DNA from 2 places in the Xylophilus rhododendri genome. Region 1 is predicted to be linked to the other one. Evidence: predicted binding sites of a transcription regulator. Region 1 holds the regulator's gene; the other holds the start of a gene.
What was found. The regulator HrcA, encoded in region 1, represses chaperone genes, less so after heat shock. The targets are predictions, from matches to a motif close to TTAGCACTCNNNNNNNNNGAGTGCTAA.

Region 1 (6,734 bases):
GGGTGCTGCTGCAGCGCCGGCCGGAGCGTGGCATCTGGGCCGGCCTCTACTGCGTGCCGGTATTCGCCGACCGCGCCGCGCTGGACCTGGAACTGGCGGCGCATCCGGCCGGAGCGGTGCGGGACCTGCCGGTCTTCCTGCATGTGCTGACCCACAAGGACCTGCACCTGCATCCGGTGCTGGCCGAAGCCGCGCCCACGGTTTCGGAGGAAGACGGCACCCGCTGGGCCCTGCCCGCCGAATGGGCCGAACTGGGCCTGCCCACGCCGGTGCGGCGGCTGCTCGGCGAGCTATAGGGCCAAAGCCTCAGTCGATCTCGCGGTGCCGTTTCAGCGTGGTCCACTGCCCGCTGAAATGCGCCGCCAGCCGCTCCACCAGGTACACCGAGCGATGCTGGCCGCCGGTGCAGCCCACGCCCACGGTGACATAGCTGCGGTGGTCGCGCGCCAGCGGATCGAGCCAGCCGCCGACGAAGCCGGAGATATCGCTGAACATGCGTTCCACATCGGGCTGGCCGCTGAGGAATGCCATCACCGGCGCATCGCGGCCGGTGAGCGGACGCAGTTCGGCCTCGTAATGCGGATTGGGCAGCATGCGCACATCGAAGATGAAGTCCGCATCCACCGGCGTGCCGCGCTTGAAGGCGAAGGACTGGAACACCAGCAGCAGCTGGTCGGCCGGCGCGGTGATGATGGTCTTGATGTAGCGCTGCAGCTGCGCCCGCAGCATCAGGCTGGAATCGACCACATGCGCCTGTTCGCGCAGCTCGGCCAGCAGTTCGCGCTCCAGCTCGATCGCCTGGACCAGCGCCAGCTGCTGGTCGGCGATGTCGCGGCGCGACAGCGGATGGCGGCGGCGGGTCTCCGAGTAGCGGCGCACCAGGGTGTCGTTGCTGGCATCGAGGAAGAGCAGCCGCACCGCCACGCCCTGGGCGCGCAGCATGGCCAGCTGCTGCGGCACCAGGGGCAGGGCCGAGGCGCTGCGGGCGTCCATGGCCACCGCCACCCGCGGTGCGCGCTGGCGCTGTTCCAGCGCCGCGAAGGGCAGCAGCAGGTCGGGCGGCAGGTTGTCCACGCAGTAATAGCCGGCGTCTTCCAGCGCATTGAGCGCCACCGACTTGCCCGAGCCGGACACGCCGGTGATCAGGATCAGTTCCAGGGCCGGCGGCTTGGGGCATGGATGTTCATGGCGCGGCCGCTCCCGCATGCTGCAGCAGGTCGCGTGCATGGGCGCGGCTGGTGCCCGAAGGCCGGTCGCCGCCCAGCATGCGGGCCAGTTCGGCCACCCGTTCCTCGCCGCTGGCGGGAGCCACCTCGCTGCCGGTGGCGCCGCTGCGGCCGCGCTGCTTGGCCACCACCAGATGGTGGTTGGCGCAGGCGGCGACCTGGGGCAGATGGGTCACGGCCAGCACCTGGCGGTCGCGGCCCAACTGCTGCATCAGTTGGCCGACGGTGTCGGCCACGGTGCCGCCGACGCCGGAATCGACCTCGTCGAAGATCAGCGTCTGCGCCGTGCCCAGCCGGCTGGTGGTGACGGCGATGGCCAGCGCGATGCGCGAGAGTTCGCCGCCCGAGGCCACCTTGCCCACCGGCCGCGGTGTGCTGCCCGCATGGCCGGCCACCAGGAAGGCGACCTCTTCCATGCCGCCTGCGGCCGGTGCCTCGCTGTTCTGCAGGTCCACCTCGAAACGGCCGCCCTGCATGCCCAGGCCCTGCATGGCTTGCGTCACTTCGCGCGACAGCCGGGGCGCGGCCTTGGTGCGGGCCTGCGAGACCTTGCGGGCCTCGGTCTTGAAAGCCTTGTCGGCGGCCGCTTCGGCGGCCTGCAGCGCCTCCAGGTCGGTGGCCGCATCCAGCCGGGCGAGTTCCTCGCGCCAGCCGGCCAGCAGCACCGGCAATTGTTCCGGCGTGCGGCGGTAGCGGCGGGCCAGCGTGACCCAGGAGGACAGGCGCTCGTCCAGCCCGGCCAGCGCGCGTGGATCGGGATCGGTACGGCGCAGCCAGGCATGCAGCGAATGCACCGCGTCCTCGGCCTGCGCCAGGCTGGCGGACAGCTCCTCGGCCAGCGCCTTGAATTCCGGATCCAGCTCCTCCTGCGCCTGCAGCAGCGAATGCGCACGCGACAGCTGCGAAGTGGCGCCGCCGTCGTCCCCCTCCAGCGCCTGCAGGGCCGACTGCGCGGTATCGATCAGCGCCTGCGCATTCGACAGCCGGCTGTGCTCGGCATTGAGTTCCGGCCATTCCTCGGCGCCGGGCGCCAGTTTGTCGAGCTCGCCGATCTGCCAGGACAGCCGTTCACGCTCGCGCTGCAGCGAATCCTGCGCCGTGCGGGCTTCTTCCAGCGTGCGCTGGGCGGCGCGCCAGGCGCTCCAGCGCGACTGCATCGGCTGCACGTCCACCCCCGCGTAGGCATCGAGCAGGCCGCGCACCGCATCCGGCCGGGTCAGGCTCTGCCAGGCATGCTGGCCGTGGATGTCGACCAGATGCTCGCCCAGCTCGCGCAGCTGCGCGGCGGTGGCCGGGCTGCCGTTGACCCAGGCGCGGCTCTTGCCCTGCGCATCCACCGTGCGGCGCAGCAGCAGGGTGTCGCCCGCCTCGTAGCCGGCATCCTCCAGCCAGCCGTTCAGGGCGGCCACGTCGTCGAATTCGGCGCTGATCTCGGCCCGCGCCGCGCCTTCGCGCACCACGGCCGCCTCGGCCCGGCTGCCCAGCGCCAGCTGCAGCGCGTCGATCAGGATGGACTTGCCGGCGCCGGTCTCGCCGGTGAGCACGGTGAAGCCGGAGGACAGGTCCAGCTCCAGGGCATGCACGATGACGAAGTCGCGCAGGGCGATGTGTTTGAGTGCCACGGCCGTCAGGCTCCCTCGTTCCAGTGCAGCTTCCTGCGCAGGGTGTCGAAATAGTTCCAGCCCAGCGGATGGAGGAAACGCGCCTGGTGCTGCGAGCGCCGCACCAGCACCCGGTCGCCGTGCAGCAGCGAGGCCAGCGACTGCATGTCGAAATTGGCGCTGGCGCCGCGGCCGGCCACCAGCTCCACCTCGATCTCGCTGGCATCGGCCAGCACGATGGGGCGGTTGGACAGCATGTGCGGCGCGATCGGCACCAGCACCCATCCCGGCAGCGAGGGATGCAGCATCGGCCCGCCGGCCGACAGCGAATAGGCGGTCGAGCCGGTGGGCGAGGCGATGATCAGCCCGTCGGCCCGCTGGCTGGCCACGAAATGGCCGTCCACCTTCACCCGCAGCTCCACCATGCCGGAGGTGGCGCCGCGGTTGACCACCACGTCGTTCATCGCCGGTGCCTCGAACACCACCTTGCCCTCGCGGATCACCTGCGCCTCCATCAGGCTGCGGCGGTCCTCGGTGTAGAGGCCGGCCAGCATGGGCGCCAGGGTGTTGGCGTAGTTGTCCAGCGCGATGTCGGTGATGAAGCCCAGCCGGCCCTGGTTGATGCCGATCAGCGGCGTGGCGTACTGCGCCAGCTCGCGCCCTATGCCCAGCATGGTGCCGTCGCCGCCCACCACCAGGGCCAGATCGCATTCGCGGCCTATGCCTTCGGCATCCAGCGCGGGGAAATCCAGGCCGCTGCCGGCGGCGGTGGCGGCTTCCATGGACACGCGGCAGCCCTGGCCGTGGAGGAAGGCGGCAATTTCGGCCATCGTGGCGCGCACCGTATCGGCCTGCGCCTCGCCGACGGGCACGAAGTATTTGCCGACCAGCGCTACGTGGCGAAAATGCGTGTTCATATCGGGAAATTACACCATGCCAAAGTCTAGAATCCGCCGATGCTAGATGACCGTGCCAAGCTGCTGCTCAAAGCCCTGGTGGAGCGGTACATCGCGGACGGCCAGCCCGTCGGTTCGCGCACACTGTCGCGCGCCACCGGCATCGAACTGTCGCCCGCCACCGTGCGCAACGTGATGGCCGATCTGGAAGACCTCGGCCTGATCGCCAGCCCGCACACCTCCGCCGGCCGCATTCCCACCGCCCGGGGCTACCGCCTCTTCGTCGACACCATGCTCACCGCCCAGCGCAGCGTGTTCACCGAACACCCCGCCCTGGTGCCCGACCAGCCGCAGAAGGTCATCGCCAACGCCGCCCAGGTGCTGTCCAACCTGTCGCAGTTCGTGGGCGTGGTGATGGCGCCGCGCCGCGCCTCGGTGTTCCGCCACATCGAGTTCCTGCGGCTGTCGGAGCGGCGCATCCTGGTCATCATCGTCTCGCCCGAGGGCGATGTGCAGAACCGGGTGGTCATCACCGAGACCGACGTGGCCCAGCCGCGCCTGGTCGAGGCAGCCAACTTCCTCAACCAGAACTACGCCGGCATGGCGATGGAGCAGGTGCGCGAGCGCCTGCGTTCCGAAGTGCAGGCGCTGCAGGCCGAGATCGCCGGGCTGATGCAGGCGGCGGTGGCGCCCAGCCCCGATGCATCGGTGGCGGCCGACGAGGTGGTCATCTCCGGCGAACGCAACCTGCTGGCCGTCAGCGATTTCTCCAGCGACATGGGCCAGCTGCGCCGGGCCTTCGACCTTTTCGAGCAGAAGGCCGAGCTGATGCGGCTGCTGGAAGTGTCCGACCAGGCCCAGGGCGTGCGTATCTACATCGGCGGCGAAAGCCGCACGGTGCCGATCGAGGAACTCTCGGTGGTCAGCGCGCCCTACGAGGTCAACGGCCAGGTGGTGGGAACGCTGGGTGTGATCGGGCCGACCCGCATGGCCTACGACCGCATGATCCAGATCGTGGACATCACCTCCAAGCTGCTGGGCAACGCCCTCAGCCATCCGAAGTAGGCGGCTGCCCGCCCATCAGCAGGGGCGCGCTGTCGGCCGCGATCTGCTTGAGGATCTCCCACACCGCCTGCATGCGCGGCAGGCCCTTGTTCTCCACCGGCATCGACATCCAGAAGGTGCGGGTGAAGCGGGTCTGCTCCGGCAGCACCGGCCGCAGGCGTGCATCCGCCCCGGCCAGGAAGACCGGCAGCACGCCCAGCCCCGCGCCCGCCGCCACCGCCTGCCACTGCGCCACGATGCTGGTGCTGCGCACCGCGAAGCGGCGCGGCGAGCCCAGTTCGCGCAGGTACTGCAGTTCGCGGCTGAAGAGCAGCTCGTCGATATAGCCGACGAAGGGATGCTGCTGCAGGTCCTCGCCGCGGGTGATCGGCGGGCGGGCATCCAGATAGCTCCGCGCCGCATAGAGCCGCAGCTGGTAATCGCACAGCCGCACCGCGATGACTTCGCCGCGCGCCGGCCGCTCCAGCCCCACCACGATATCGGCCTCGCGCCGCCCCAGGTTCACCGTGCGCGGCACCGCCAGCAGGTCGATCACCAGCCGCGGCTGCCCGGCGGTGAAGGCCGCCAGCCGCGGCGCCAGCACCGCCGAGCCGAATCCCTCGGTGGTGCCTATGCGCACCGCGCCGGCCAGCTCGCCATTCGGCCGGTGGGCGGCGCGGTCGGCATCGATGGCGCGGCCGGCGGCCTCCATCGCCTGGGCATGGGGCAGCAGTTCGCGCCCGGCCTCGGTGGGCGTGAAGCCGGTGGCGCTGCGCACGAAGAGCGGCCGGCCCAGGGATTTCTCCAGGGCCTGGATGCGGCGCGACACCGTCGTGTGGTCCACCTCCAGCCGGCGCGCGGCGGCGGCCAGGGTGCCGGCCCGGGCGGTTTCCAGGAAGAAGCGCAGGTTGTCCCAGTCCATGTGGTTTCCGATGTGATCGCCCGGTTCGGTGGCCCTGCAAATCTGCAAGGAGAGCCTGCCATTTTCCCTGTTGTGGCGGCAATTTTGCAGGCATACGATGCGCCTTCGAGACACCAACAGGAGACACCCATGTCCGCACTTCCGGCCTCGCTGCCGCAGGCCCAGCCGCCCACCGTCAAGCTGCTGATCGGTGGCGAATTCGTCGAATCCACCAGCACCGAATGGCGCGACGTGGTCAACCCCGCCACCCAGGAAGTGCTGGCCCGCGTGCCTTTCGCCACCGTCGCCGAGGTGGATGCCGCCGTCGCCGCCGCCCAGAAGGCCTTCGTGACCTGGCGCAAGACCGCCATCGGCACCCGCGCCCGCATCTTCCTGAAGTACCAGCAGCTGATCCGCGAACACATGGCCGAGCTGGCCGCCCTGCTCACCGCCGAGCAGGGCAAGACCCTGGCCGATGCCGAAGGCGATGTGTTCCGCGGCCTGGAGGTGGTGGAGCACGCCGCCGCCATCGGCAACCTGCAGCTGGGCGAGCTGGCCAACAACGTGGCCGGCGGGGTGGACACCTACACCGTGCTGCAGCCCCTGGGCGTGTGCGCCGGCATCACGCCCTTCAACTTCCCCGCCATGATCCCGCTGTGGATGTTCCCCATGGCCATCGCCTGCGGCAACACCTTCGTCCTGAAGCCCTCCGAGCAGGACCCGATGGTCACCATGCGCCTGGTCGAGCTGGCGCTGCAGGCCGGCATTCCCGCCGGCGTGCTCAACGTGGTGCATGGCGGCGAGACGGTGGTCAACGCCCTCTGCGACCATGCCGACATCAAGGCGATCTCCTTCGTCGGCTCCACCCGCGTCGGCACCCATGTCTACCAGCGCGCCACCCTGGCGGGCAAACGCGCCCAATGCATGATGGGCGCCAAGAACCATGCGGTGGTGCTGCCCGACGCCAACAAGGAGCAGACCCTCAACGCCCTGGCCGGCGCGGCCTTCGGCGCCGCCGGCCAGCGCTGCATGGCGGTGTCGGTGGCGGTGCTGGTGGGGCAGGCGC
Region 2 (6,734 bases), 1.5 Mb from region 1:
GAGACCATGACCAACGCGCAGAGCGCCAAGGCCTGGTTCGAGGCGGCCGGCGGACGCGACATCGCCCGCCATTTCGCCGCCCTCACCACCAACGTGGAGGCCGCGGCCGAGTTCGGCATCACCACCACCTTCGGTTTCTGGGACTGGGTGGGCGGCCGTTATTCGATGTGGTCGTCCATCGGCCTGAGCCTGGCGATCGCCATCGGCGCCAAGGCCTTCGAGGACCTGCTGGCCGGCGCGAACGCGATGGACGCGCATTTCCGCACGGCCCCCCTGGAGCGCAACCTGCCGGTGCGCCTGGGCCTGCTGGACATCTGGTACCGCAACTTCCACGGCTTCACCAGCCGCTGCGTCGCCCCCTACGCCCAGGCCCTGCGCCGCCTGCCCGCCTACCTGCAGCAACTGGAGATGGAGAGCAACGGCAAGCGCGTGGACCTGAACGGCGAGCCGGTCCCCTTCTCCACATCGCCAGTCGTCTGGGGCGAGCCCGGCACCAACGGCCAGCACGCCTTCTTCCAGATGCTGCACCAGGGCACCGACGTGGTCCCCCTGGAATTCATCGCCATCCGCGACGCCGCCCACGACCTGCCCGGCCACCACCCCAAGCTCCTGGCCAACGCCCTGGCCCAGGCCCAGGCGCTGCTGCAAGGCAAGCAGGACGAGGGCGGCCACAAGCATTTCCCCGGCAACCGCCCCAGCACCTTCTTCGTCCTGGAAAAGCTGACCCCCGCATCGCTGGGAGCCTTGATCGCCCTCTACGAACACCGGGTCTTTGTCAGCGGCGCGATCTGGGGCATCAACAGCTTCGACCAATGGGGCGTGGAACTGGGCAAGGTCCTGGCAAGAGACATAGAGCCAAGGCTGGAAACAGGCGACACAACAGCCCTGGACCCCTCCACAGCCGGCCTGCTGGCCAGACTGCGCCAGCCAAGCTAAAGAAAGCCAGCACCCAAAGAAAAACCCCCGCCGGTCAAAGACCGCGGGGTTTTTTCAATGGCGTCGGCTTACGCAGCGCCGTGTTCCGAGTAGAGCCGCGCCAGGGTCTCCCTGGCGCAGGCGAAGCCTCCCCCTCGGGGGTGGCGTTACACGGAGCGAAGCGCAGTGAAAAGCCGGGGGGCCGACATTACATTCCCATGTCGCCCATGCCACCCATGCCACCCATGCCGCCGCCAGGCATGCCGCCGGCGCCAGCTTCGTCCTTCGGTGCTTCGGCGACCATGGCTTCGGTCGTCAGCAGCAGCGAAGCGACCGATGCTGCGTTCTGCAGGGCAGTACGCGTCACCTTGGTCGGGTCCAGGATGCCCATTTCGATCATGTCGCCATAGGTGTCGTTGGCGGCGTTGAAGCCGTAGTTGCCCTTGCCTTGCAGCACGGCATTGACCACCACGCTCGGCTCGCCGCCGGCGTTGTAGACGATCTCGCGCAGGGGCGCTTCGATGGCCTTCAGGATCAGCTTGATGCCGGCGTCCTGGTCGGCGTTGTCGCCCTTGATCTCGCCAGCAGCCTGCTTGGCACGCAGCAGAGCCACGCCGCCGCCAGCCACGATGCCTTCTTCGACGGCTGCGCGGGTTGCGTGCAGGGCGTCTTCGACACGGGCCTTCTTTTCCTTCATTTCGACTTCGGTGGCAGCGCCGACCTTGATCACGGCAACACCGCCGGCCAGCTTGGCCACGCGCTCTTGCAGCTTTTCACGGTCGTAGTCGCTGGTCGCTTCCTCGATCTGGATGCGGATCTGCTTGACGCGGGCTTCGATGTCGGCGGCAACACCGGCGCCATCGATGATGGTGGTGTTTTCCTTGCCCACTTCGATGCGCTGGGCCGAGCCCAGGTCGGCCAGGGTGACCTTTTCCAGGGTCAGGCCGACTTCTTCGGCGATGACCTTGCCGCCCGTCAGGATGGCGATGTCTTCCAGCATGGCCTTGCGGCGGTCGCCGAAGCCAGGAGCCTTGACAGCCACGACCTTCAGGATGCCGCGGATGGTGTTGACCACCAGCGTCGCCAGGGCTTCGCCTTCGACTTCTTCAGCGATGATCAGCAGCGGACGGCCAGCCTTGGCGACCTGTTCCAGCACCGGCAGCAGATCGCGGATGTTGCTGATCTTCTTGTCGAACAGCAGGACGAACGGGTTGTCCAGCAGCGCGGCTTGCTTCTCGGGGTTGTTGATGAAGTAGGGCGACAGGTAGCCGCGGTCGAACTGCATGCCTTCGACGACGTCGAGTTCGTTGTCCAGGGACTTGCCGTCTTCGACGGTGATCACGCCTTCCTTGCCGACCTTGTCCATCGCGTCGGCGATGATCTTGCCGATGGATTCGTCGGAGTTGGCCGAGATGGCGCCAACCTGGGCGATTTCCTTGGAGGTGGTGGTGGCCTTGGAGGCAGCCTTGAGCTGGGCGACCAGGGCGGTGACCGCCTTGTCGATGCCGCGCTTCAGGTCCATCGGGTTCAGGCCGGCGGCAACGTACTTGCTGCCTTCGCGCACGATGGCTTGTGCCAGGACCGTGGCGGTGGTGGTGCCGTCACCAGCGTTGTCGCTGGTCTTGGAGGCCACTTCCTTCACGAGCTGGGCGCCCATGTTCTGCAGCTTGTCCTTGAGTTCGATTTCCTTGGCCACGGACACACCGTCCTTGGTCACGGTGGGGGCGCCGAAGGAGCGCTCCAGCACCACGTTGCGACCCTTGGGGCCGAGCGTGACCTTGACCGCGTTGGCCAGGATGTTCACGCCTTCGACCATGCGTGCGCGGGCGTCGCCGCCGAAGACTACGTCTTTTGCTGCCATGATTAATTACTCCGGAATTCTGTGAAAAGGGATGAGAAGGGGCGAGGGCTGGATCAGCCTTCGACGACCGCGAACAGGTCTTCTTCCTTCATGACCAGCAGCTCGTCGCCGTTGACCTTGACGGTCTGGCCCGAGTACTTGCCGAACAGGACACGGTCGCCGACCTTGACGCCGGGAGCCGACAGCTCGCCCTTGTCGTTCTTCTTGCCCGGGCCGACGGCCAGGACTTCGCCCTGGTCCGGCTTCTCTGCAGCGTTGTCGGGGATGATCAGACCGGAGGCGGTCTTGGTTTCTTGTTCGAGGCGCTTGACGATCACGCGATCGTGCAGAGGGCGAAGGTTCTTCATTGCATCTCCTTGGAGGAAGCCGAAACAACAGGGTTTTGTCGGGAGCCGAGAGGCGGCGCAACAGCACCGCCTTGGCATCGCCGGGGAGTCGCCAACCACCATTTCGGTTTTGTTGGCACTCGTCCCCGGCGAGTGCTAATCATAGCGACGTTTTGTCGGGTTTCAAGCGGGCCGACGCTGGCCGCTTCAGCTGCCGTGCAACTGGATCCGGTTGCGGCCGGCCGCCTTTGCCTGGTAGAGGGCGGCATCCGCGGCATTGAGCATCTCCAGCGGCAGATCCTCGGGTTGCGGCGTCCAGGCGGCCACGCCCAGGCTGACCGTCACCTGCCCCGCGTCGCTGCCGGCGTGGACGATGCGCAGGTCCGCCACGGCGTTGCGGGCGGTCTCTGCCACGCAGAGCGCGCCCGCCGCGCCGGTCTCGGGCAGCAGCAGCACCATCTCCTCGCCGCCGTAGCGGGCCACCAGGTCTTCCGGGCGCCGTATCGAGGAACGCAATGCCGTGGCGATGCGCTTGAGGCATTCGTCGCCGGCGGGGTGGCCGTACAGGTCGTTGAATTGCTTGAAGTGGTCCACGTCGATCATGACGATGGCCAGCGGCCGCTGGATGCGCTGGCATTGGGCGAAGACCTTTTCCAGCCGCATGTCGAAATAGCGCCGGTTCGGTATGCCGGTCAGGCCGTCGTCGCGCGCCATGTGGGCCAGTTTTTCGTTGGCGGTGCCGAGTGCGTCCCGGGCCTGGCGCAGTCCGGCTTCGGCCCTGGCGCGCAACTGCATGGAGCGGATCAGGAAATGGCCGGCCACGGCGATGACGGCGCACAGCGACAGCATGACCGCCGTCAGGATCAGCGCGCCCCGGCGCCATTCGCCCAGCGCTTCGTCCTTGCCGGTGGCCACGGCGACGAGCACCGGGTAGTTGCGCGCGTGGTCGAAATTGATCATGCGCACGGTCTGGTCGAAGGGCGAGAGCTGTTCGAGCGAGCCGGAAGCCTGGCGCGCGGCCTGTTCCATGAGCGGCGAGGCCGGCATCTGGCGGCCGATGTCGGCCTGGACATGGGGGATGCGCAGCATCAGCCGGTCGGTCAGCACCAGGGCGATGGCGCCTTCCTGGCCGATATGGAACTGGGCCAGCAGTTGCTGGAAATACTTCAGGTGCAGCGTCGCCAGGGCCACGCCGGCGAATTGCCCGTTCGCGTCGTTGAGCCGGCGCGAGAGCGGAATCACCCATTCGCCCGAGGAGCGGCTCGCGACCGGCGTGCCCAGCCGGCTGGCGGTGCTGGGTCGTCGCGGTGGTGGATGAAATAGTCCCGGTCGGCATTGTTGCGGCCCTCGTTGGACAGGGCCTCGGAGGTCACCAGCCAGCGGCCGTCGGCGCCGAAGACATAGAGGCCCTGCAGCTGCTCCACCCGGGCGACCTTGTTGACCAGGGTCGGCTGCAGCCGCTCCAGGGCCTGGGGCGACAACTCCGCGCTTTCCAGGTCGAACACGGTGTCGTCCAGCACATGCTCGACATCGGAGAGCGCCGAATCGACCTGCTGGGCCACCGAACGGGCGAGGTTGCCGTTGGCCTGGGAGATCTGCGCCGTCTCGTAACCACGCGCCACCGAGACCAGCCAGCCGTTGAGGCAGATCAGCGCCAGGCAGACGAAGGCGATCAGCAGCTGGGTGGCGCGCACCGCATTGCCGCGCAGGCCGCCGGCCGCCCGCTGGGAGGCGGTGCTGCGGGCCAGGCCGCCGTCCAGCGCGTCGAGGTCGGTGCCGGAGTCGGCGGACGGCGGCGGTGGTGGGGAGGGCGCTGTCATTGCATCAGCGGGGAGGGGCCATGGAAGGACTGCGCAGCGACGGGGCTGGGATGGACGGGCCGATGGTACGGCGGTCCTCGCCGCCGCGGCGTCATCCGCAGGCGCACGTCGGGTCTTTCGGTTTGTCGAATCGTTAACAAAACATGGCCGGACGGCGGCGGGCGCCAGCGCTGTAATCCGCAGTGCTGCGACGAATGCGATGAATGCGACGAAGGCTTCCCATGCGCTTTTCCCCTTCCACAGCCCTGCTGCTGGCGACCGTGGCCTGCGCGGCGGCCCTGGCCAGCGGCGCCTGCCAGGCCGCGGATCCCAGCCGCTGGACCCTGTATGCCGGCCAGCTGGTGGCCAACGACCTGCCGCCCTTCGCCTTCGACGCGGTGCGCGGGCGCCTGGACTGGCGCGACTCGTATTTCCTCGGCGGCAGCTGGCTCGAACCGGTCGGCACGCCGCCGTGGCTGGGCGGCTTTTTCGGCTCGCTCGGCATGCAGCCGGTCACCACGGAGCTGGAATGGATAGGCCTGAAGCACTTCAGCGGCCAGCACAACGGCGAGCTGGCCCTGGCCTACATGGCGCACACCGCCTATTCGGACTGGGGCGGGCTGCGCCTGCGCGCCGGCGGCGGCATGGGGCCTTCGCTGGCGCTGGGCCGGCCTTCGGCCGAGGACGGACCGCAGGACGAGCCCGACAGACGCTCCCGCCTGCAGAACTACATAGGCCTGGAGCTGGAGGGCCGGCTGGCCGATGCGCCCGGCACGGCCCTGGTGCTGCGGCTGCACCACCGATCGGGCGTCTACGGCCTGGTGGCGCCCCAGGGCGTGGGCTCCAACTTCGTGACGCTGGGGCTGCGTTTCGACTGGCGGTGACTCTTTGTCAGGCGGTCGTGGCGGGCACATGCTCGGGCGGCACGTCCGCCAGCCGATGGCGCTGGCCGATGAACTCGACCAGGCTGCGCATCGGCATCGGCTTGCCGAACAGCCAGCCCTGGGCGTACTGCACACCCGCGCCGGTCAGGATGTCGCACTGGGCCTGCGTCTCCACGCCCTCGGCGATCATCTGCAGGCCCAGCGAGCGGGCGATCTCGATGATGTGGAAGGCCACCCGCGCGGTCGGCGCGTCGGAGCCGAGCGCATCGACGAACATCTTGTCGATCTTCAGGAAGTCCAGGTCGTAGGTCGCCAGATAGGACAGGCTGGAATTGCCGGTGCCGAAGTCGTCGATCGCCACCTTGAAGCCGCTGGATCGCACCGAGATCAGCACCGCCTTGGCCTTCTCCGGCGTCATCAGCCCGCGTTCGGTGGCCTCGATCAGGATGTTGCTGGATGCGGCGCCGGCGTCCTTGAGCAGGGTCTGCAGCCGGGCCTCGGTCTCGGGCGAGTGCAGGTCCTCGGCCGAGAAGTTGATGGCGATGTGGGTCTCGGGATAGTCGCGGATCAGGTCGGCCGCGTCGCGCGCCACCATCTCCATCACCTGCAGCGTGACCTGCTGGATCAGGCCATGCTCCTCGGCCGCCGGAATGAACACCAGCGGGCTCACCATCTGGCCGTCGCTCTGATTCCAGCGGATCAGCGCCTCGGCGCCCACGCAGCGGCCGGTGGCCAGCTCCATCACCGGCTGGTAGACCATGTAGAACTGCTTGTGCTCCAGCGCATAACGCAGGTCGGCCTTGAAGGACAGCCGCTGCCGCGCCAGGGCATAGATGGCGCCGGCCAGCAGCAGCCCGCCGAGCAGGTACAGCGGCACCAGGCGCAGGCCGAGCTGCAGGATGCGCTGGCTGACATCGCTCTGCTTCATGGCGGCGATGGCCGCGCTGTT

Region 2: the regulator HrcA is predicted to act here: its motif matches at 3,236-3,262, upstream of GT347_RS09770 (co-chaperone GroES).

What each region holds. Positions count from the first base shown of each region.
Region 1 is NZ_CP047650.1:3,565,653-3,572,386, forward strand. Features, by position in the region: gene mutY (A/G-specific adenine glycosylase) at 1-296, shown strand, start outside; gene rapZ (RNase adapter RapZ) at 307-1,206, opposite strand; gene recN (DNA repair protein RecN) at 1,184-2,848, opposite strand; gene GT347_RS16545 (NAD kinase) at 2,854-3,744, opposite strand; gene hrcA (heat-inducible transcriptional repressor HrcA) at 3,784-4,788, shown strand; gene GT347_RS16555 (LysR family transcriptional regulator) at 4,772-5,689, opposite strand; gene GT347_RS16560 (CoA-acylating methylmalonate-semialdehyde dehydrogenase) at 5,819-6,734, shown strand, end outside.
Region 2 is NZ_CP047650.1:2,114,335-2,121,068, reverse strand. Features, by position in the region: gene pgi (glucose-6-phosphate isomerase) at 1-936, shown strand, start outside; gene groL (chaperonin GroEL) at 1,124-2,776, opposite strand; gene GT347_RS09770 (co-chaperone GroES) at 2,830-3,123, opposite strand; gene GT347_RS09765 (diguanylate cyclase) at 3,310-4,344, opposite strand; gene GT347_RS09760 (PDC sensor domain-containing protein) at 4,341-4,922, opposite strand; gene GT347_RS09755 (hypothetical protein) at 5,144-5,785, shown strand; gene GT347_RS09750 (EAL domain-containing protein) at 5,793-6,734, opposite strand, start outside.